Candidatus Nitrosotalea okcheonensis: one gene and its partners. Each later gene encodes a partner of the first gene's protein in a complex. Links are inferred from orthologs where the notes say so. Each region holds a gene or a part of one and is shown in the gene's direction. Other genes may lie near its edges. The genes, in order: BQ3481_RS07990, BQ3481_RS10750, rplJ, BQ3481_RS03205 and BQ3481_RS11030.

Region 1 (4,650 bases):
TTTTAGTACTAACACAGGTCCTTGTGGTGTTTGTTGAATAGATGCCAAAATTAAGCCCTTAATTCATGTAATTAATTGCCCCTTTTAATATCTTATCGATTCAAGATCTTCAAGTATCTTCTATTTTTAACGTCTACAACACCTGTGTATAAGATTCTGATCTCAGGTAATGCAAGAAACGGTAAGAAAAGAGGTATTAGATGAGGATTTTTAAATTTGCACCCAGTCTCGATTAGTTTAGAATCTATACTAGCGTATTCATCTAATGTTTTTTCAAAAGATAATGAGGAGATCAGGCCTGCAAGAGGTAATGAGAATTTACTTAAGATGTTACCATTTTTAGCGACAAGCATACCACCTTGCATTTTAGTCAGAGTATTTGCAACAAAGGCCATGTCTTTTTCATTCGAGCCTACAATTATCATATCATTTTCATGAAAGCTCTGTGTGCATCCAAATGCACCTACATCAGCACCAAAATTTCTTAAAAATGCTACAGATTTTTTTCCAGTACCATATGTTCTATCAATGGCAGCTACCTTCCACACATCTTTATCGTATGATGTCACTACATTACCGTCTATTACCTGAAGCTCTTCCTGATCCATTTTTGTTATTATTTCAGTATCAAGCTTGATAATCAATGCTTGAGCTATGTTCTCCTTGCACGGTATAACAAAGTCTTTTTCTCCAAACTTTATTCCTGTCTTCACAGTTTTTCTCATCCAGTCGGGGATTATGGTCCTAGGTGTGTCTACTACAAGGCTGTTGTTATCTACCATCAGTTTTCCTCCTACAAAGACCTTGTTTGGTTTGATCTTTTCCAGATCGTCAAAGACTAGAATATCAGCTAACTTGCCTGGTGCTATTGCACCAAGATCCTTGCTCATGCCGTAATACTCAAAGGAATTTCTTGATGCAATAGTTATGGCATCTATTGGATCCATGCCAATAGAGATAGATTTTCTTATACAATGATCAATCATTCCGTAATCTACAATATCTTTTGGGTTAACCCCGTCGGTACAGAACATAAGTCTATCAAGATACGTTTTATGAGACAATGTACTAGGCAGGATTTTATCTAGGTCTCGTCTGATAGAACCTTCTCTCATCATGACCCACATTCCAAGTCTGAGTCGTTCTAGGACTTGATCATAATCAATTGGTTCATGACATGAGAAAATTCCAGAAGCGATGTACGCATTTAGTTTTTTATCACTCGCACCAGCCGTATGACCATTTATGATGCCATTAGTTTCTAAAACATTGGATATACTTTTCATAGTATTAGGATCTCGTGTTGTGACTTTGGTCCAAGAAAATACCTCGCCCAATCCAACCACGTTTTCAATATCCAATCCCTTGAGCTCTTCTTTTTTGGTCAATGTTCTTGCGTGGCTGAATTTTCTATCAACAGGCAGCCCTCCAGGAATTACATGATAGACCCGGATTGGAAGACGCTGTGTCATTTTAACAAATTCCTTGAATCCCCTGTAACCACAGACACTTACAATGTCAATCGGATCTGCAAACAAAGCAGTAGTACCTGATAGAAGTGATTTTTTTGCAAGTTCTGATGGAAGAACATATTGATCTATGTGTACATGGGAATCTACAAATCCTGGTGTGATGTATCTATCCTGTAGATCAATGACACCAGTTTTTTCTCCAACTGTATGAGATGCATCTTTTCCTACATATGCAATTCTATCTTTTTTGATTGCCACATGAATTTGAGGTATAATTTCCCTTGAGAATACATTAACCAGCCTACAGTTTTTTAAGACAACATCTGCCTTGCTTTTGCCCATTGCAACCGAATTGAGCGATGAAATCATGGAGGCAAGTGAGCTGGCCTTCATAGAGATGATTTAATCTATGATCTATTAAAGCGATGTTTAAATTACGGTCAACGTAGCTCATTTTTTATGAACATGCCGAAGGAGATCAATAGGTATTGCCCCAAGTGTAAGAAACATACGTTACACAAGGTCTCCATATACAAGGCGGGAAAGAGAAGAGGTTCTGCTATCGGTGAAAGAAGACATGCCGAAGACAAGAAAGGTTATGGCGGTCAGAAATTTCCAAAGTTAGCAAAGCCAGCAAAGACTACTAAGAAGATTACACCTATCATGACATGTCCAGAATGTAAGAAGAAGTGGAATGTATCTGGAATAAGACTGAGAAAATTGGAGTTAGTTGCATAATGAAAAGAGCTCATATTTGGATACCAAAACCAGGAAGTAAATTCCAGAGAGTACAGTGTAAAGAATGTGGAGAAGAGAGTGTTGTTTATTCGCATGTTTCGTCAGTAGTTACGTGCAAGGCATGTGGTAATACTTTAGCAGAGCCAACTGGCTCCATCGCAAAAGTAAATGGAAAAGTTTTAGGTAGCACAGATTAAGTCATAATCTTTCTTTGTATTCAGGTTGGTAGCTATTCTTTTATCATCAAGAATAACGTAAGACTCCTTCACAGTTTGTATGTTGTTTATCTGTTTAGGATCTACTATAGAAATTCCAGTATAGACATATTCTTCACCACCATAATTAACAAAAAATTCTGCTTCCAATCCAAGAGATTGAAGAAAATTTTTTCGTATCAATATGCTTGTCCACGCATTTTCTTCATTTACTAGTTTTACAATTTTTTTAATTATCTCAGGATCTAAAAGAGGCATGTCTCCAGAAGTTACAAAAATTGGTTCATTGAACTTTAACAGAGATTCTCCTAGATCAGTGACATATCCATTTCCATTTGTTTCTAATGTATCAAAACCCAAACTAGAAACAAACTCACGAGTCCTTGGAGCATTATTACTTGTAGCACATACTATATTAGAGAATATTTCTGAATTTTCTAAAGCATTTAGAACATGTTCTATCAATGGTTTTTTATAAAGTAAAAGTAATTTTTCCTTAGAGGATTTCATTCGGGTACCCTTACCTCCACACATAACTAGTCCTATCATACAGATGCAAAAATCAGTAGTGATGCCAATCTTACTAACTCATTGCTTGCACCAAACACATCACCTGAAATTCCTCCAAAGCTTCTGTTTGCAATGACAAGCAATAGAAAAGATAATCCTACACAGGATATTACTACAAATACGCCTGTAACTCCTGCCAAAATTACAGCCGGTGTTATTGTCAATAGTACAGCTACAACAAGTTTTCGCGGATCCTTCATATATTGGGTAAATGGCGAACTGAGTCCTTGCCAAGCAGAAAGCCCACGATTTGCCTGTATTACCATTGATAGTTTAGCCATGAGTTCACTTAACAGTATTGCCTCAAACAATGCAAAACCCTTGATCATGGAGATAGCTAGTATCATACCTCCTGCATATAGAACAACTGTCATTACACCTGCAGAGCCAACTGCTGGGTCTCTCATTGCTTGAAGTTTTTTTTCTTTTGTTCCCTTTGCCATAATTCCATCTGCAAAATCACAGAGTGCATCAGTATGATGCATTCCGGTGATTATAGCAAGTGCTCCAGTTAAGATCAAGCCAGTAATCAATGGTTGTAGAAATAACGATAACCCATAACCTGATGCACCAATAATTAGGCCAATCAAAGCTCCCGCAACTGGAAAAAGATACATGTTTTTCGCTACAGTTTCTAGTTCGCTATTCTTAGAAGGGATAATGGTTAGAAATGATACTACTGATGATATTCCCTTAAACATTAAATCATCAACCCAAGATATGACAAAAGCAAAATCACAGGAACTGTAAAAAATAAAACGAACAATATTGTAGTTACCTTCATTATAGAAATCGTAGCTCTAAAATGTCTTTCAGTTATCTCAGAATTACCATCACCTAGTACATAATGTTCCATCTTTTCAAATTTTATTCCAAGTGCACCAGCCAGAGTAGCCATTGGATAACCAGCGTTTGGACTTTCAGTCTTTGGACCATCTCTTTTCATAATATGAATAGAGTGTTTCCAATCTTCCTTTAGTACAATACAGGAAAATACCATTACAAGACTTGTGAGTCTCGAGGGAAGAAAATTAAGTATTTTATCACAGTTCGCAGTAAACCAACCTATGTTTCTAAATATTTCCGTTTTGTATCCTATCATAGAGTCTGCAGTGTTTACAGTTCTATAGACAAACGCACCAATCAAACCAAAAATTGAAAAATAGAAGAGCGGACCAGTTATTCCGTCAACGATGTTTTCGCTAATGCTTTCTAGTGTTGCAGAAATTACATGCTGTTTATCCAAATTCTTGGTATCACGCTTTACTATCATCGAAAGTTGTACTCTAGCACCATCTAGGTCATTTTTCGATATAGAATTCATAATTTTTGAGGCATGTTCTTCCATTCCCTTTATTGCGATAGTAGTCTTTAGAAGAATTCCTACTAGGACAATGCTTGCACCCATGAATAAAATTTTATAAAGTATACTCAAATCGAGATTTTCTATATACTTTAACGAATATGATAATGAAGCAATTAAAATGGATACCATTGTTATCAACAAAACAAGAAGAAGAATTCCATTAATTTTGTCAGTTATTGGATTTTGTGATTTTATGTACGGTATAGACTTGCCAATCAATTTGCCCATCCAAACAGTTGGATGATATCGATTTGTTGGATCTCCAAAAATAAGATCAAGTGCAAGTGCA
Region 2 (4,558 bases), 500 kb from region 1 along the record:
GTGAGGAAACAGTAATGAGACTTTTACAGGAGGCAACAAATGCGGTCGAATCAATGAAGGGGATGGTCGGTAATGTTGATTGTGAAACACTCGTACCAATTGGTTTGGGAGTTTATGTTAAAGCAAAAATAAATCCTGAACAAAAAATGATTGTAAATATAGGTGCTGGAGCTTCTGTGGAACAAGATAAAAATTTAGCAATAAACTATATGGAATCTAGAATTAAGGAACTAGAGATGGTGTTGCAACAATTAGCGTCACAGCGACATGAAGTCTCTATGAAGCTTGAACAGGGACAACATGAAATGAACAGACTTATACAATCTAATCATAGTTCAACGCAGTAAGGCAGTATAACATGTTTGAAAAATTAAGAAATGCATTTTCTATAGCCGCAAAAAGTTTTGGAGAAAAAGAGCTAAAGGAAAAAGACATTGACGAAGTTTTATTTGAACTTGAAATTGCGCTTTTAGAATCTGATGTTGCAACAGAAGTTATTGACGCACTAAAAGGTGATTTGAAAAAACAACTGATTGGTTCTACAGTTAGCAAGGACACAGTAGATGAAGTTGTAAAACAGGAATTAAGAAAAAGTATATCAAATATGTTTGATAACGCCGGCAAGGTAGATATTCTCTCTAATATTCAAACAAAGAAGGAAAAAGGCGAATCTTACATCATATCATTTATGGGAATAAATGGTACGGGAAAAACTACAACAATAGCAAAAATTGCAAATTTTCTACGTGAAAACAAATATTCGGTTGTAATTGCAGCAGCTGATACCTATAGAGCAGGTGCAATAGAACAAATAAGTGAACATGGGAAACGGCTCAACATCAAAGTTATTGCTCAAAACTATGGCTCTGATCCAGCTGCAGTTGCACGAGATGCAGTTCTTTATGCTAAATCGCACAAAATAGACTGTATACTTATTGATACAGCTGGTAGAATGCAAACTAGCAAAAATTTAATGGATCAAATATCTAAAATTAACAAGGTAGTAAATCCTGATCTTAAACTATTTGTTGGAGATGCATTAGCTGGAAATGATACTGTGAGCCAAGCAAGAGAGTTTTATAATTATACTACATTTGATGGGGCAATACTTACAAAAAGTGATGCAGATGCACGTGGTGGGGCTGCAATATCAATAGTAAAAGTAACATCTAGTCCAATTCTTTACTTAGGTGTTGGACAAGAATACAAGGATCTGAAACCTTTTGATAAAGATGTGTTTTTAGAAACACTCTTTGGTCCAGAGGAGGTTGTTGAGGGTGTTAAGAAAAAAGTACCAGAACCTAAGGTTGAACTAAAACCAGAACCTAAGGTTGAACTAAAACCAGAACCTAAGGTTGAACTAAAACCATTTTCTGAACAAGAAATGTCAGAAGATCCGTTTACTGGAATATCCACAAATGATATAGAAACATATTCTGCTCTATTTGATGTACCGCCTCCAGAAAATGATAACCAGGCAAGAAAACTTGCATCTGATATTCAAAAATGGATTTCTACAGGACGACCAAAAACTAAACAGACAGATGAACCAAAATCAGAACCTGAATCTGAATTAGAAACTGAAAAAGAAACAATTGAAGAGTCAAAAGATGAGAAGCCTATAAAGAAACGTTCGTTGTTTGGATGGATGAAGAAATGAAAGTAAAAACAAAAGATCTACTCACATTAAACGAGTTGAATAAAAATGAATTACTTGGAATAATAAATGATGCCATAAAACTAAAACAAGATCTAAAAAAGGGAATTTCTAAACCGCTTCTAAAAAATAAAACACTTGCCATGATTTTTCAAAAGCCTTCAACTCGTACACGAGTAAGCTTTGAAACTGGAATGTTTCAATTGGGCGGACATGCTCTCAGTTTGTCTGCTGATGATTTACAGCTAAAAAGAGGTGAAACAATAGAAGATACGGCCAAGACTCTATCAAGATATGTTGATGTAATTATGGCTAGGGTGTATTCTCATGATGAATTAGAAATGTTGGCAAAAAACTCAACCATTCCTGTAATAAATGGGCTCTCAGATTCTTTTCATCCCTGTCAAATATTGGCAGATCTTATGACGATCAAAGAGAAAAAGAAAAAGCTTGATGGATTAAAAATTGCATGGATAGGAGATGGAAATAATGTGTGCAATTCTATGATTTATGGGTGCGCAAAAGCATCAGTAGACATTAACATTGCAACTCCTAAAGGATACGAGCCAAATCGCGAGGTAATAAAAGAATCAAAAAAATTCATCAATATTCAATTACTTAGCGATCCAGTATTGGCAGTAAAAAATGCCGATGTTGTGGTAACTGACACATTTGTTTCAATTCATCACCAGGCAACGGATAGGACAAAGGATTTTCTACCTCGTTTTCAAGTAAACTCTAATTTGATGAAAAAAGCAAATCATGATGCAATTTTCTTGCATTGTCTTCCTGCAAAACGAGGTCAAGAGGTTACAGGTGAAGTAATAGATGGCACACAATCTGTAGTATGGGATGAAGCAGAAAATAGACTTCATGCGCAAAAGGCATTGATGGCTTCTTTGCTCAGAGTCTAACGTTTATAAGAGCTTCACCAAAATTTTTTGTAAATAGGTTTAGCAGATGGCATATTCACAAATATTACGTAGATCTCGGGACGAGAAGACCAACTATAAGAAAAGAAGGCATCTTCTTATGGGTAGACGAGACTTTATCACAGTTCAGATATCTAACGAAAATACACTTGTACAAATTCATAAACCTGAAATGGCAGGTGATAAGGTTCTTTCATCAGCTCATTCCAGATCGCTTCTAAATAAAGGTTGGAAGGGATCTAGAAAGAGTATACCTGCAGCATATCTGACTGGTTACTTGGCAGGTAAGAAAGCACTTGCGAGCGGAACCAAGAACGCTGTACTTTATACTGGTACTAGAAAATATACTCAAAGAATTGCGGCAGCATTGAAAGGAATAATAGATGCAGGTCTAGAAGTACCGGCAGACGCAGAAACTTTTCCATCTGATGAAAGGATTAGTGGTAAGCATCTTAAAGTTGCAAATGAAATCGATAAAGTAAAATCTGCAATAGATAGTGAGGTTAAATCCAAATGAGTAGAACAGAACAGAGAACAAGACCGCCAAGAAGAGAGCCAGAACAAGTGTGGACTCCAAGAACAAAATTGGGAACACTAGTGGCAACTGAGAAAATTACATCCATGAAAGAAATTTATGAAAATGGTTATAGAATTCAAGAGGCTGGAATTATTAAAAAATTATTGCCGGGAATTAAAACTGAAGTAATAGATGTTGGAATTGTTCAAAAACAAACAACCAATGGTGAGTATACTAGATTCAAGGCACTTGTTGCAGCAGGCGATGAAAATGGCTGGTTAGGAATAGGACAAGGAAAATCAAAGCAAATGAGAATCGCAATTGAAAAAGCAACAAATCAAGCTTATCTTAATGTAAGTCCAGTAAAACTTGGTTGTGGAAGTTGGGAATGCAGATGTGAACAACCTCATTCAGTTCCATTTAAAATTAGAGGAAGGGGTGGAAGTGTGACAGTGGAAGTTATACCAGGTCCAAGAGGCCTTGGTCTTGTAGCAGGTGGAAATATTAGAAATCTTCTAAAATTAGCCGGTTTAAAGGACGCATGGACAAAAAGTACGGGGTCAACAAACACCATGACCTCTACATCACGAGCTGTTTTGGATTGTTTGAGACAAACATTTAGTCAGGGTTGAATGAAGATATGGGTAAAGCTTTCTTAATAGTTAGAATGAAGGGAACCGTAAATGTTCCTTATTGGGCTACTACAACAATGGATCTCCTAAACTTGGACAAAAGATTCAGAGCTACAATAATTCCCGAGAAAGATAATACAAAAGGAATGCTTGACAAGATTAAACATTATGTATCGTGGCAGGAAATTGATGTGTCCACCACAAAAGAATTGTTGGAGAAGAAGGCACGCAAAGGTGGATATCAAAAAATTACCGAGGCAGATATGGCTCAATTAGGATTCAAAAATACCGACGAACTTGCAAAATCACTTGCTGAAGGTTCTGTTACATTATCTAAACTAAAGCCACTCAAGCCATGGTTTGCTTTATCGCCTCCCAAACATGGTTTCAAACGAAACACCAAGAAGATGTATGGAGAGGGAGGAATTCTTGGTAGTCATAAAGAACTCTTAGCACAAGTGAGGTTAATGATGTAAAATGCCAACAAGAACTAGAAAAACAAGAAAATATAGAGGAAGTAGACACTGTGGCTGGGGACAAATAGGTCAACACAGAGCAAGTGGCCATAAGGGTGGACTTGGTCAATCTGGTTTACACAAACATCATTTCATAAGAATGCTAATGACTGATCCCAAACATTTCGGTCATGATTCTACTCACCCACCACATCCAAATCTTGTCCGTAAATGGGTCAGCGTAAGAGATTTGGATGATATCTTCGCAAAATCTGGAAAACAGGAAGGTGGAAAGAAATTGATAGACCTTACTGAACTAGGCTACGACAAGCTGTTAGGAGGAGGACAGACTGAAAATGCTTATG
Region 3 (4,592 bases), 490 kb from region 1 along the record:
GTGTGACCAAAAAGATAATTTCTTAAGAAATTCGTGACAATTATGACATGCCATGATAACTTGGTGTCCTTATTAGCAAGGATTAAATTTACATTTAAGAGGGAAGAAAAAATATGGCAGACATACAAACCGTTTCTGCACTAGTAACAGGAGGCCAGGCCAGTGCAGGTCCTCCTTTGGGTCCAACATTGGGACCTCTTGGTGTAAACATTTTACAAATAGTCACTGCCATAAATGAGAAGACTAAAGATTTTGAAGGAATGAAGGTACCTGTCACAGTTAATGTCGACAAAGGAACAAAGAAATGGACTGTAGAGGTTGGAATTCCATCGGCAGCAGCCCTAATTTTAAAAGAAGCTGGTATTCAGAAAGGATCAGGAACTTCTGGTGCTACATGGGTAGGAGATATTTCACCAGATGCAGTTGTCAAGGTTGCCAAATTGAAAATAGATTCGTCATATGCACTTAATATAAAATCAGCATCAAAAGAAATAATCGGAACATGTCTTGCACTAGGAATCAAGATAAGCGGCAAGAATCCAAAAGAAGCAACAGCCGATCTAGAATCGGGCAAATGGGACGACAAATTCAAGTAATTATCCAGTCATGGAATAGATTGGATCTTTATCGGTCTTCTGTAACTCAACAAAAGTTTCCGTATTTTGTATTCCGTCAATTTTTCCTATCTTTTCTATAGCCACAGTATGTAATTCCTCAAGGTTCCGCGCTCTCAGAGTCAACAATATATCAAATCTTCCAGTTACTTCAGATATTACAACTATTTCAGGAGTTTTCAACAATGCCTTGTGAATCTGATCTTTCAACTTTGGATCCCGGTTAATACCCATAGTTGCCCTCACTCCAATGCCTATCAGAGACTCGTCAACTACAATTGTGAATTTCTTGATTAGTTTTTTCTTGACAAGTCGTTTTACTCTGCTATAGAGAACTGACGTGTTGACACCGAGTTTTTTTGAAAGATTTGGAACTGACGTGTTACCATCTCTGCTAAGCTCGGTAATTATTTTCATATCTAATTCATCGAATTTGTGCAACTTTGCGACTTGTTTTTATTACTATTTAATAAATGTAAGTTACTTTTCCAAAAGTATTCTTATTTCAAGGCTAGCATCACCATAAGAAATTTTCCTAGTCGTGTAATTCTCGAGGGATTTTGTCGCTAAAGGATTTTAAATAGGCAAATCAGAATGCTTTCGTAATGATTACCGAGTCCCAGATAGCTCAAATGATAACCGATGCCAAAAAGAGCACAAAGGAGAGAAAATTCAAGCAGGCAGTAGAGCTAATCATGGTTTTCAGAGATATTGATGTAAAGAAAGGATTTGCGATAAATGAGACAGTTCAGTTACCAAAAAAAATGAACCAGTCATCTTCAATATGCGTTATTGCGTCAGGAGATCTTGGTGTAAAAGCAAAGAGTGCCAATGCAGACTTGGTAGTAGACAGTACACAAGTATCACAGATGGGATCAAACAAAAGAGAGTCTCGTAAACTAATCAATGGTTATGACTTTTTCCTTGCAGACACTTCAGTAATGGCAAACGTTGGTAAGACTCTGGGTCAATTCATGGGTCCTAGAGGAAAGATGCCAACACCACTTCCGTTCAATGCTCCAATAGAGTCGATATTGGAAAGATTTAGATCTTCAATAAGAGTTAGACTGAAAAATTCTCTTTCTTTGGCATGCAAGATAGGCGATGAGACAATGTCTGATGAAGATCTAGTTGCAAATGCTAACGCAGTAATTGGTACAATCGAAAAGAAATTACCTAGTGGTGATAAGAACATCAAGAAAATAATGATCAAGACCAGCATGGGAAAGATCATCAAACCAATCCAACCAGGAACGAAGTAACATGCACCAGAATAGAACAAAATATCCTCAAAAGAAAGCTCAGATGTATCAACAGTTACAAGAACTACCAAGCAAGTACAAAGTCATAGCACTTGTAAGGATGGAAAAGGTAAGATCTTCGCAATTATTGCCGTTAAGAAAAAAATTCAAAGGTGAAGTAGAAATTGTAAGTATCAAAGACAAGGTTGCACAGAAATCACTTTCTACACTAAAGATTCCTGGAATTGAAAAACTTGCGGCAAATCTAGTGGGACAATGTGTATTGATGTTTACAAACATGAGCCCAATCAAACTGAACATTTTACTTGGTAAAAATAAAATAATGATGGCAGCAAGAGGAGGAGACAAGGCAAGCATAGATGTAGTCATCAAAGCTGGCAACACTGGAATTACCCCAGGACCAATTCTTACTGATTTTAAAGAAGCGGGAGTATCAACCAAGATTGATCAAGGAACTGTTTGGATAACAAAAGACTCTATAGCAGCAAAGAAAGGCGATACCATATCCGGAAAATTAGCTACCCTGCTGAGCAAACTAGATGTCAAGGCGGTAGAGGCAGGCATAGTACTAAACTCGGCTTTGGAAGACAAGGTAATTTACAATCAAGAAGAATTGACAGTAGATGTAGAACAATACAGGGCTGCATTTGCCAAGGCACACCAAGAAGCATTATCACTATCCATAGCGATAGGATACGTAACTAAAGAAAACGTCAACATGATACTTGCAAAGGCTGCTCAACAGGCAAGATCACTTGCGATAGAAGCAGGCTTCCTTACTGATGATACCAAGGATGCAACAATACAAAGAGCACATGGACAGGCAAAATCATTATCAGGCAAACTAAAGGGTTACAGTCCTCAATAAATTAGCAAGATAATATTTTAGCGTACTTTGGGCAGATTCCAGTTGTATTTCATGGCAACCAATCGCAGTATTGTTGTAACTAGTATTGAGCCGACTGTTGCCACTTCTATTTGAAGTTGGACTATTAGAAGAATGTAAAAAACAACAACGCCTAGAAAACTTGCTGATGCATACAGTTCTTTGACAAAAACCATAGGTACTTCATTTACAAACATATCCCTCAAGATTCCCCCACCTACTGCAGTTATCATTCCAGCCATGGCCATCGCTAGAAAATTCATCCCAAACAATTGATATGCCAGAGTTGCCCCGATGGCAGTAAAGACACCCAATCCGAGAGCATCGAATTTTAAAAACAAATTCCAGTGTTTTTGCATTCTAGGATAAAGAAAGAATATGACAATGCCAGTAACAGTAGTAATTATCACATAATTTGGATCAGATATAGAATGGGGTGGAAAATGTCCAAGTATTATGTCCCTCATAGTACCTCCAGCTACACCAGTGATAGTTGCAAGAATTATAATTCCTACAATGTCTGCTTTGTGTTCAATTGCCTTGAATGCCCCAGTAACTGCAAAAGCCATCGTTCCAAACAAATCCAATATCAACACAATAGTTTGAATTGGAGATGATAGTTCAGTCAAATAACAAAGTAACCAGAACTATAGTAAATAACGTTTAAGAGATTACAAAAAAGGGAATAGATTTACAGTTTTAACCAAATAGTGCAGAAAGACCTTCCATTGCCTGTTCTTCTGTCTTTGCAGATGGCAGATCAGCCTCTTTCTTTGCTTCCGATGCGCCTCCACCTGATGGTGCTGCAGGTGCAGCAACTGCTACTGGGGCAGCCTTTATTGCTTCCTCAATGTTTACATCTGCGAGTGCAGCAACAAGTGCCTTTACTTGTGCCTCATTAACTTCAGCACCTGAAGCCTTGACAACATTAGCAATATTTGCTTCGTTGATTTCCTTCTTTTGTTTGTGCAAAAGCAACGCAGCGTATACGTATTCCATTGTAAACAAATTTTGCAAGAGGCATAATATAAAACTATGGAGGCATGTAAAAAATAAATCTAAAATGATTTCTCTAGTTTAAGATTTTAAGACCTCGACAAATAGAATACATGTATTTCTTCAAGTCCTTGTCATAAAGTGTATCCATTCTTTGTTTTAAGATTCGCTTTGCTTGCTCCTTTTCTACACCATCTGGCAGAGAGAGTACGTTGTTAATCAATTCAGGTATAGATTCTCTAACCCAGCCAGAAATAATATTGTGAATGTTTTTGTGTATTTTTTCAACATGATCAGTGGTGATATCAAAAACTCCAGTAAAATTATTGTGTTCTACCCTGTAGATCAAAGCAAATATGCATTCTTTTGGATCGGGATTCTTCAAAAGTTCTAACGATTGAGGTCCAGCTTTTCCTTGAGATACTTTATTCTTCAGCCCTACAGGATTTATTATCATACCATTAACTCCAATGTTGGAATTCTCTACTCCAGTTACAATTCCTATAACAATATCCCTATGTTCGCCATTTGGCTGTGATGCAAATACATGGTCTCCTTCCTTCCAACCTTTTTTTGTAAACATGAGAAACTTTCCTAGTAAATCATATTTAATGTGTTGCTTCAGAATGCTTAATATCAGTCAGAAGGAAAAATTGTGAAATGGACAAGGACCAGATCCTTTCAAAGTTTTCTACTGATCCAGACAGATACTACAAGGTCGCATTATTTGAAAATGAAGGATTTAGGAGGAAATCATGTATCAAGTGTCGCAGGTTTTTCTGGACTTTGGATGACAATATTAGCATGTGTCCTGATCATATAGAAAACAGTTAT
Region 4 (4,519 bases), 810 kb from region 1 along the record:
AAAAGCAATAGAAAAAGCAGAAAAATCACTTGCACAAATTGACGAACTCTTTGCAATTGCAGCTATTCTTCCAAGAAAAGCAGGACTTGAACAAAAAAAACCCTATGTCTTTGAAGTTGCAGTAAAGGGCGGAGATATTGTAAAACAATTTGCATTCTTGAAAGATCTCATGGGAAAAGAAGTCAAAGTAGATCAAGTTTTTCAAAAAGGGGTTGAAGTTGATATTGCAGCAATTACAAAAGGAAAAGGTATCGAAGGTCCAATTGCAAGATGGGGTGTCAAAAAGAAACAACACAAATCAAGAAAAAGTGTCAGAGCTCTTGGTACATTAGGTCCAATCAGTCCTGCCACAATCATGTACTCTGTTCCAAGAGCAGGTCAACGAGGATTTCATCAAAGAACTCAGTACAATAGTAGAATCATGATAGTAAGCAATACTCAAAACGATGAACTAAAAATCAATCCTCCTGGTGGTTACAAACATTTTGGTTTGGTGCAAGGTGATTATGTTGTAATACGCGGTTCGATCCCGGGAACTTATCGCAGACTTGTAAAACTTCGTGCGCCGGTAAGACCAAAATTGACAAAGGTCACACAACCAAAGATCTTGGAGATTATGATATGAAAGTTCCAGTCTTTACAACAACCGGTTCAAAAGATGGCGAAGTTGAATTGCCACATGTATTTTCAACTCCGGTTAGAAATGAGCTAATTCACAAAGCATATGTCCACTTGGAATCTCACTCTTTTCAAAGACAGGGCAGATATCCAAATGCTGGTATGGATGTAGTTGCAGAATCTAACAGTCCTCCAACAGGTCATCACCAAGCAAGAGTTGCAAGAATGGCTGGCGGTGGAGGTGGAAGACAAGGTCAGGCTGGTGGAGTTGCAATGACACGTAAAGGAAGGCAAGCACACCCGCCAACATCTGAGCGAGTTATACATAAAATGCTAAACAAGAAAGAAAACCGTCTTGCTCTTTGTTCTGCATTGGCAGCAACAGCATCTGCAGCATTGATAAAACTTCGAGGCCACAAAGTAGACAAGATTGAATCATTTCCAGTAGTCATATCTGATCAAATTGAATCAGTAGTAAAATCGAAAGAACTAGTCAAAGTTTTAGATGCCCTAAATTTGTCACAAGATGTGGACAGGCTGAAAAGCAGACTAAAGGGCCGTTCCGGAAAACCACTGCTCAGAGGCAGGAAAACCAAGGTGGGCAAGAGTGTATTGCTTGTAGTAAAAGATTCCAAGAATCTTTCAAAGGCATCAAGCTCACTTTTGGGAGTAGATGTAGTAAACGTAAAGAATCTTAGTGTACTTGACTTGGCCCCTGGTGCACAACCTATACGATTGACAGTATTTTCAAAGGGTGCAATTGATGAGATTTCTAAAATAAAGTCTCCTCATCTTGAAATCATGGTGATCAACAAATGAACGTTGAAGAAGCAAATCACATAATACTCAAACCGTATATTACTGAAAAGACATTCGCACTAGTTGAAAATGAAAGCAGAATCTGTTTCTTGGTAAGAGAAGAGGCAACCAAACCAAAAATAATTGAAGCGATTAAACTTCTATACAAAGAAGATCCAATCGGGTTGAACGTGTGCAGAACAGTATATGGTAAGAAAGCTTTTGTAAAATTCCAGACGATTGAAAAAGCAAGAGACTTGGCTACAAAGATAGGAATGCTATAATATGGTCAATCGTGAATCAACTAAAGTGATGGTGAAAATAAATGGTTAAAGAATACAAGTATAGAGGTCTTGCACTTGAAGAGATTCAAGGTCTTTCATTAGAAAAACTCTTTGAGCTTTTACCATCTAGAGCACGACGATCACTTACAAGGGGTATTACAGATGGCAAACGAAAACTCCTGGAAGAGGTAAAGTCTGTCAAAGCAGGTAAATCTAACACACAAATCAAGACACATCTAAGAGATGTAATCATTCTACCATATTTTGTCGGTCTTACAATTCATGTTTATTCAGGAAAGGAGTTCTTGCCAGTCACAATTAGACAAGAAATGGTAGGACACTACCTTGGAGAATTTGTACGAACCAATAAACGAGTCATACATGGTGCACCTGGTGTAGGGGCATCCAGGTCAAGCTTGTACGTACCATTGAAGTGATACATATGCATTTTAGCTACGCTTTCCAAAATTATGATAAAACAAGACACGTTCGTGCCGCATTGCGAGAAAAAACAATCTCACACAAACATGCAAGAGAAATTGCACACAAGATAAAGGGGATGTCGATTGAATCTGCACGAAGTTACTTACAATCTGTTACCAATTTGGAACGCGCTGTGCCATTTAAGAGATATCATAATGAAATAGGTCACAAGTCAGATACTGGCGTCATGTCTGGGAGATATCCTGAAAAAGCAGCAGGAGAATTCATCAGACTGCTTGATAACTTGGAATCAAATGCAGAATATCGTGGAATGGATCTTGACAGGTTAAAAATAATTAATGCTACAGTGCACAAGGGGAGAAAACTTGAACGATTCACTCCTCGTGCAATGGGACGTGCATCACCAAAAGTGGATATTCTTACTCATGTTGAGCTGGTAGCTCAGGAACTATAAACATGTCTTCAGTGAAAAATGTAATCAATGATAGTTACAAACTGATGCTCTTGAAAGATTATCTAAGAGAGGCAATCAAAGAAGCTGGTTTTTCAGGAGTTGATATTCAAAAAACTCCAACAGGAACTAGAGTTGGATTGCATGTAACAAGGCCTGGTATAGTAATAGGAAGAAAAGGAAGTGGGATACGAGATCTCACAAAAGTTTTAGAAACAGACTTTGGCCTCAAAAACCCGCAGATATCTGTCATCGAAATAACAAAACCAGAGCTTGAACCTAGTGTGATGTGCAACAGAATGTCTCAACACCTTGCAAGAGGAACTGCATTTAGACGTGCAGTCATGTGGACAATGCAAACAATAATGGAAGCAGGAGCGATGGGTGTACAAATAACAACTTCTGGTAAACTAAGGGGCGATCGTTCTAGTTTTGAAAAACACAGTAAGGGTGTGCTTCCACGAGCCGGACACCAAGCAACAGTCATAGTTTCAGAAGATATAGTTCATGTACCAACAAAAATGGGTCTTATTGGAGTTAGAATACGCATTGCAAGAAAAGAGAGATTCATACCAGAATTTGAACTAAAGGCAATCCAGAAAGATACAAAACAAAAAGTTGAGGAACTTCCACAGGAAATTGAAATTGTTGAAGAGACACAAATTGATCCAACCAAACCACGTACTGAAAGTGAAGTAATTGAACTTGAAGAGAAATTGATAGAAAAAGTGGAAACATTTGAAGAAGTAGAGGAGGAACTCAAGTAATGGCCCGAATAAAGATGAAAACAGTTCGAGAGTTCAACGAGACTGATCTTAAAGATAGATTGGAACAATTGCGTTTAGAATTAACCAAACTAAAGATTGAAGCATCTAAAGGAACATTGAGAAAAGATAGCGGAAAGGTAAAACCTCTTCGAAGAGACATCGCAAGAGTATTAACTAGACTAAATGAGATGAAATCTAAATGATTACGGCAGAGAATATCACACGTCATGAATTAATCGGACTTGAAACTTCTATTGTAAAATCTAACAATTCCCAAATAGTGGGGTTACACGGAAAGATAATTGACGAAACAAAATCCATGTTTGCAATTGAAACTGCAACAGGGGTAAAGACAATACCTAAGCAAAATTCGATCTGGCAATTCAACCTTGATGAAATGTCTACTTTTGTAGATGGGAACACAATTGCAAAAAGATCTTTTGAAAGGATGGGAGTAAAGGCATGACTAGAAACATAGGACTTCAAGTCAAAGCACCAAAATCAGAATGTCATGATGATCTTTGCCCTTTCCACGGAACTTTGAGTATTAGAGGTAAGCTAGTTCAAGGCAAAGTGGTAAGTGCTCGAGCACCAAAAACAATTGTTGTACAGCAAGAGTTTCCAAGACTTGATATTAAATACAAGAGATATGCACGTAGTCAAAGCAAATTGCATGCACACAGACCACAATGTATGGATGTAAAAGAAGGAGATGTTGTTCTTACTGCTGAATGCAGACCACTTTCAAAGAGTGTTTCTTTTGTTGTAGTTGAGGTAGTATCATAATGGCAGCAACAAAGAGTCGTGCAGTTTCAGCAAAAGGCGTTCAAGAATTCCGACCATATGTTACAAGAGCTCTTCCACTTGGAGCGCAAGTGGTATGTGCTGATAACACTGGTGCAAAGATCTTAGAAATTGTAATGGTTCAAAAAACAAAGACTAGAGTTGCTCGTTATCCATCGGCGGCTGTTGGAGACTTTTGTAATGTTGTAGTAAAGAAAGGTCCTGGTGAACTAAGGGGACAAATATTTGGTGCTGTTATTGTTAGACAAAAATATGCTGTACGGAGATTAAGCGGGGTGCGAGTAACATTTGAAGACAATGCAGCAGTACTTGTAACGCCTGAAGGTGAAATAAAAGGCACCGAAATCAAGGGA
Region 5 (4,682 bases), 550 kb from region 1 along the record:
AAACACGAGTTTATGTCAAATTCCCAAGAGAGGGGCGAGGTTCCAATTACTTTGCCAATGACCAAGTCATTTGTTTTTGGCATATATCCTCCAGTGAGAGGAATCACTTTAACAGAATTTTCAAAAATTTCAGATATCCCAATGCACGTTGAAATCATTCTATCGCCATCTTGATACACGTTTTGTTCAGGTCGTAAAGGCCCAGTTGCTATCACATCACCTGGAATAACGTATCTTCTTTTTACATCCATCATTTTGCAACCTCAATAGAAGCAGTACCTTTCGTTACAGAACCTAACCTATCCATTACATTTGCCCTTGCCGCCGCCGGTATATCTAGTATTACTTTAAGTGAACCGTTTGCTTGCCATTCTTCTTTTTTTAAAGTTCCAAATGACTTTAAGACAGAATAAGATTGAGCAGCAAATTGTGCTGGCACCAAAATTTCAAGGAGCATGTTTTCAGATTTTAATGGAATTATAGAACGAATCTGTTCAATTATTTCTTTGATCTGCTCATCGGTATTTTTGAAGGGATCAATTGATACCCTTGCATCATCCATAGATTGTTCTATTCTAAGGGGCGGATGTGGCAGATGTGATCTTGGATCTACATATGTTTTAGAGATAAAATCCACTATCTGTTTACGTTTTTCAGAGACCATTTTTCTTCGCTGATCCGTAGTAAGATTCAGATCCCCTTTCTGAAGCATTATGGTTGCAACCACAGTTGCATCAGTAGTTTTGAATGCCTTCATTAATTTCTCGGTAGATGCTCTAGTGCCTTTATTAGAATCAGAGTAAATCTCATCGGAAATCATGATACCTGAAATATCCTTTCTCTTGCCTAGCTTGAACTCCAAGGCAGGATCTGGTTTTACCAATATCTCAAATTTTTCGCCCTCTACTGAAAATCTGACAATTGTTACTTTAGTATCCACAATTGAGGTAATCATGCTTGGTATTTATCTATAAAGAAAAACTCGCTAGATTTTTATTTGGAATTTCAGTCCTTTTTCGTAAGATTTGACTTCTTTAGAGATTGTACAGGAAAGTGGTAACAATATGGTTGTTAAGCTAAAGGGCATACCTGTTCAATATGCTAATGCGCTTAGACGAATTTGCCTTGCAGGGATTCCCACATTCTCTGTTGACGATGTCATAATTATCGAGAATTCATCAGTCCTGCCAGATGAGGGAGTAGCCCACAGGCTTGCAATGATGCCGCTTAGAACAGATCTTGAAAGATTTGTGGAACCAGCAGCATGTGATTGCCACAGTGAACTTGGCTGTAGTCGATGCAGAGTATTGCTCATGCTAGATTCTGGTAATTCAGATACAACCCGTACTATTACCTCAGCAGAGATTAGTTCAGAAGACGAAGTTGTCAAGCCAGTCAGCCCGAACATTCCAATTGTTGCACTAGCTCCAAGTCAGAAATTAAAAGTGGAAGCATATGCAAGGTTAGGCAGAGGTAGCGATCATGCCAAGTGGAATTCCGCTACAGTTTCAGCCCTTACATCTACAAATAATCCCGACGAACATATTTTGACCATAGAAACTACAGGTAGTTTGACTCCAAAAGAAGTCCTACGTGCATCCATTGAAGAACTTGAAAAAAGACTAGGCGAATTCCAAAAGAATGTAGCCACACTTGATTGAAGCATATATTATATTTGGGTAAAAGTGGGCATTATTACACATGACTAACCAGATTGTTATTCAAATGGTGAAGACCTTGCGTGTAGCTTCAAAGAAGAACAATGCACCCATATGGGAAAGGTTAGCAGATCTGGCGTTAAAACCAACCAGAGCAAAAAGAACAATGAATTTAGGCCAACTGGACAAATTTGTATCAGACAATGATGTTGTCATAGTACCAGGCAAGATACTAGGAACTGGCAACCTCTCACACAAAATAACATTATGCTCATTTTCAATATCAACTAGCGGTGCAAAAAAAATAACCCAATCAGGCGGAAAAATATCAGATATATCTCAGATTATCAAGGATCACCCAACTGGAAAAGGAGTAAAAATAATTGGCTAAACAAGTTACTGAAGTAAAATCATCAGAAAAGAATACAGCAGTATCACAGACAATCATAGTTGATGGAACAAACATGATTGCAGGCAGACTTTGTTCCCATGTTGCAAAACTACTCATAAAAGGAAACAGAGTATCAATTGTCAATTCCGAAAACATCATGATTTCAGGAGACAGAAAAACAATTATCGAGGAATATAGAAAATTTTTGGAAATTGCAAGTATCAATAATCCTAAATTTGGTCCATTTCACCCCAGAAGACCGGATACCATGATAAGTAGAATGGTACGAGGAATGCTACCAAAGAACAAGCCGTCTGGTAAAACAGCTTTGAAAAGATTAAGAGCTTATCTTGGCGTACCAAATGAATTAAGATCAAAGAAAACAACGCAGTTTGATGACGCTAAAATTAGAAGGCCTTCTCCATATTATACAACTCTGGGAGAACTAGGAAAAATGGTCGGGTGGCACGAATAATGGTAAAATTAGAAAGCTATTATGCATCTAGAAAGACCGCACGTGCACATGCATATATCACAAAGGGTGTAGGTCGTGTGAGAATTAACAACATTCCAGTAGAAATGGTTCAACAAGAAGTAGCACGAGAAATCATGCTAGGCCCCTTGGAGGTTGCAGGAGATCTCAGAAACAAGATTGATCTTTCGGTAAAGGTCAAAGGTGGAGGTTTTGTAGGACAATCTTACGCTAGTGCAATTGCAATTTCAAGAGCAATGACAGGCTGGACAAAATCCAGAAAGGAACCAAAAGATCATCCACTCACAAGAACAGTAAGAGAAGACCTTAGAAAACGATTGAGTGAATTTGACAAGCACCTGTTAAGCGGAGATGACAGAAGAAAGGAACCAAAGAAATTTGGAGGTCCTGGTGCACGAAGAAGAAAACAGAAATCATATAGATAGATTTGAAAGCTGTGATTTTGGCAGGAGGCCGCGGAACACGCGGACGGCCATTCACAGATTATATTCCAAAAGCAATGATTCCAGTCAATGGAAGGCCACTGGTCTATCACATTGCCAAGTACCTTTCCAAGTTTGACATAATTGATGAGATAATCATACTAGGTAATTTTACAGGTATTGGAAAACAGATAGAGAAATACTTTGAAAATCACATCTCGTTTAAAAAAACTATAAAATTCATACAAGATTCACAGAGTGGAACAGGAGGAGATCTTGTTCACTTGAGATCGGCCCTTGGTGAAAGCAAAGAATTTCTCTTATGGTTTGTTGATAACTTGTGCCCAGTCGACATAAGCAAGATGTATCAATTTCACAAGGATTCCAAGACACATGCTACAATAGCTGTGAGAAGATATAGAAAGGAAGAGACAGGATTCGCAATAGTCAAGAACGGGATAATTCATGAATTCAAGGAAAAACCTATAATTGAATTACAGATGGCAGAGTGTCTCGGAATATACATAATAAATTCCAGAATAATTAACACAATAAAGACCAAAAGCCAACAAAAAAAAGATCTGAATCTTTCTTATGATATTTTACAACCATTATCCAAGAGAGGAAAAATTGCGGCGTATGACATAGGAAAAATTCAGTGGTTAGACATTGATTCACCTACACGTGTTGAAAGAAACAAAGAATTGGTTAATTCAATAATAAAGAAACTCGGCTAGATTTTGTGAGATCTTTCATAGATCATAATCTTATCTTCATGTAGCAATGTCATTGCAATATCATCCAAGCCCTCAAGTAGGATTTTTTTTCGGTATGGTTCTATGTGAAACAAGATTGGCACATTGTTTACCAATATGGATTGGCCCTCCAAATCTACTTCAATTTCAGATTTTGTAGAGAATAATTTTTGTAGTGTCTCATCAGAGACCCGTATTGGGAGAATCCCATTTTTGAAACAGTTATTGTAAAAAATATCAGCAAACGATGTAGAGATTATCACCTTAAAACCATAGTCATCAAGGGCCCATACTGCGTGCTCTCGGCTAGAACCACAACCAAAGTTATCTCTTGCAAGCAGGATCTTGGAGTTTTTGTATGCAGGATCATTTAAGACAAAATCTTTTCTCGGGGTGCCCTTTTCAAACCTCCAGTCGTAAAACAAGTATTGACCAAATCCAGTTCTTTGAATTAGTTTTAGAAATTGTTTTGGCACTATCTGATCAGTGTCAACATTTACCTTATCAAGTGGTGTAGCAATGCTTTTTATTTTTTGAAATGGTTGCATTCTAATTCAAATCCAATTCCCTTACATCTACAAAATGTCCATGTATTGCAGCTGCTGCTGCCATCACTGGACTGACAAGATGTGTCCTTCCCCCAGTACCTTGTCGTCCCTCAAAGTTTCTATTGGAGGTACTTGCACATCTTTCTCCTGATGCCAGAATGTCAGGATTCATGCCAAGACACATGCTGCAGCCAGATTCTCGCCATTCAAATCCAGCATCTTTGAATATTTTATCAAGGCCAATCTCTTCTGCATTTTTCTTTACAAGTTGAGACCCTGGTACCACCATTGCCCGTACTCGTGATGAAACCTTTTTCCCTTTTACAACTTTTGCAGCTTCCATCAAGTCTTCTAATCTTGAATTTGTGCATGAACCAATGAATACCCTGTCAATTGCAATATCAGTAATTGCCAT

The links.
Region 2: BQ3481_RS07990 (region 1) and BQ3481_RS10750 share a complex: the UniProt entries of both Methanocaldococcus jannaschii proteins name them as parts of the 50S ribosomal subunit. The link is inferred for Candidatus Nitrosotalea okcheonensis from one-to-one orthologs.
Region 3: BQ3481_RS07990 (region 1) and rplJ share a complex: the UniProt entries of both Methanocaldococcus jannaschii proteins name them as parts of the 50S ribosomal subunit. The link is inferred for Candidatus Nitrosotalea okcheonensis from one-to-one orthologs.
Region 4: BQ3481_RS07990 (region 1) and BQ3481_RS03205 share a complex: the UniProt entries of both Methanocaldococcus jannaschii proteins name them as parts of the 50S ribosomal subunit. The link is inferred for Candidatus Nitrosotalea okcheonensis from one-to-one orthologs.
Region 5: BQ3481_RS07990 (region 1) and BQ3481_RS11030 share a complex: the UniProt entries of both Methanocaldococcus jannaschii proteins name them as parts of the 50S ribosomal subunit. The link is inferred for Candidatus Nitrosotalea okcheonensis from one-to-one orthologs.

Annotation. Positions count from the first base shown.
Region 1 is NZ_LT841358.1:1,332,812-1,337,461, forward strand. Bases 618-3,570 are described here. They hold BQ3481_RS07990 (50S ribosomal protein L44e), read left to right. Parts: upstream 618-1,931; coding sequence 1,932-2,210; downstream 2,211-3,570. Other genes in these bases: BQ3481_RS07985 (adenine deaminase), read right to left, coding at 618-1,814; BQ3481_RS07995 (30S ribosomal protein S27e), read left to right, coding at 2,210-2,407; BQ3481_RS08000 (NTP transferase domain-containing protein), read right to left, coding at 2,390-2,974; cobS (adenosylcobinamide-GDP ribazoletransferase), read right to left, coding at 2,971-3,570. In the rest of the region: thsB (thermosome subunit beta), read right to left, coding at 1-48; more of BQ3481_RS07985, read right to left, coding at 93-617; more of cobS, read right to left, coding at 3,571-3,696; BQ3481_RS08010 (cobalamin biosynthesis protein), read right to left, coding at 3,696-4,650. UniProt on the Methanocaldococcus jannaschii protein: Binds to the 23S rRNA.
Region 2 is NZ_LT841358.1:1,831,987-1,836,544, forward strand. What follows is about bases 1,501-4,361. They hold BQ3481_RS10750 (50S ribosomal protein L18), read left to right. Parts: upstream 1,501-2,617; coding sequence 2,618-3,106; downstream 3,107-4,361. Other genes in these bases: ftsY (signal recognition particle-docking protein FtsY), read left to right, coding at 1,501-1,660; argF (ornithine carbamoyltransferase), read left to right, coding at 1,657-2,571; BQ3481_RS10755 (30S ribosomal protein S5), read left to right, coding at 3,103-3,738; BQ3481_RS10760 (50S ribosomal protein L30), read left to right, coding at 3,747-4,214; BQ3481_RS10765 (uL15 family ribosomal protein), read left to right, coding at 4,216-4,361. Outside these bases: pfdA (prefoldin subunit alpha), read left to right, coding at 1-347; more of ftsY, read left to right, coding at 359-1,500; more of BQ3481_RS10765, read left to right, coding at 4,362-4,558. UniProt on the Methanocaldococcus jannaschii protein: This is one of the proteins that bind and probably mediate the attachment of the 5S RNA into the large ribosomal subunit, where it forms part of the central protuberance.
Region 3 is NZ_LT841358.1:1,818,698-1,823,289, reverse strand. Bases 916-3,810 are described here. They hold rplJ (50S ribosomal protein L10), read left to right. Parts: upstream 916-1,877; coding sequence 1,878-2,744; downstream 2,745-3,810. Other genes in these bases: rpl12p (50S ribosomal protein P1), read right to left, coding at 3,462-3,761; BQ3481_RS10660 (trimeric intracellular cation channel family protein), read right to left, coding at 2,762-3,391; BQ3481_RS10670 (50S ribosomal protein L1), read left to right, coding at 1,220-1,876; BQ3481_RS10675 (Lrp/AsnC family transcriptional regulator), read right to left, coding at 916-1,031. Also shown: BQ3481_RS10680 (50S ribosomal protein L11), read left to right, coding at 114-596; more of BQ3481_RS10675, read right to left, coding at 597-915; BQ3481_RS10650 (hypothetical protein), read right to left, coding at 3,835-4,341; alaS (alanine--tRNA ligase), read left to right, coding at 4,419-4,592. UniProt on the Methanocaldococcus jannaschii protein: Forms part of the ribosomal stalk, playing a central role in the interaction of the ribosome with GTP-bound translation factors.
Region 4 is NZ_LT841358.1:526,288-530,806, reverse strand. What follows is about bases 1,049-3,870. They hold BQ3481_RS03205 (50S ribosomal protein L22), read left to right. Parts: upstream 1,049-2,142; coding sequence 2,143-2,598; downstream 2,599-3,870. Other genes in these bases: BQ3481_RS03185 (30S ribosomal protein S17), read left to right, coding at 3,825-3,870; BQ3481_RS03190 (ribonuclease P protein component 1), read left to right, coding at 3,562-3,828; rpmC (50S ribosomal protein L29), read left to right, coding at 3,362-3,565; BQ3481_RS03200 (30S ribosomal protein S3), read left to right, coding at 2,601-3,362; BQ3481_RS03210 (30S ribosomal protein S19), read left to right, coding at 1,742-2,137. Also shown: BQ3481_RS03225 (50S ribosomal protein L3), read left to right, coding at 1-625; more of rplD, read left to right, coding at 622-1,048; more of BQ3481_RS03185, read left to right, coding at 3,871-4,148; BQ3481_RS03180 (uL14 family ribosomal protein), read left to right, coding at 4,148-4,519. UniProt on the Methanocaldococcus jannaschii protein: This protein binds specifically to 23S rRNA. It makes multiple contacts with different domains of the 23S rRNA in the assembled 50S subunit and ribosome.
Region 5 is NZ_LT841358.1:1,881,228-1,885,909, reverse strand. The notes cover bases 798-3,782. They hold BQ3481_RS11030 (50S ribosomal protein L13), read left to right. Parts: upstream 798-2,041; coding sequence 2,042-2,524; downstream 2,525-3,782. Other genes in these bases: leuD (3-isopropylmalate dehydratase small subunit), read right to left, coding at 3,698-3,782; BQ3481_RS11020 (nucleotidyltransferase family protein), read left to right, coding at 2,979-3,701; rpsI (30S ribosomal protein S9), read left to right, coding at 2,524-2,967; BQ3481_RS11035 (50S ribosomal protein L18e), read left to right, coding at 1,702-2,049; BQ3481_RS11040 (DNA-directed RNA polymerase subunit D), read left to right, coding at 1,026-1,661. In the rest of the region: exosome complex RNA-binding protein Rrp4, read right to left, coding at 1-251; more of BQ3481_RS11045, read right to left, coding at 251-797; more of leuD, read right to left, coding at 3,783-4,267; leuC (3-isopropylmalate dehydratase large subunit), read right to left, coding at 4,269-4,682. UniProt on the Methanocaldococcus jannaschii protein: This protein is one of the early assembly proteins of the 50S ribosomal subunit, although it is not seen to bind rRNA by itself. It is important during the early stages of 50S assembly.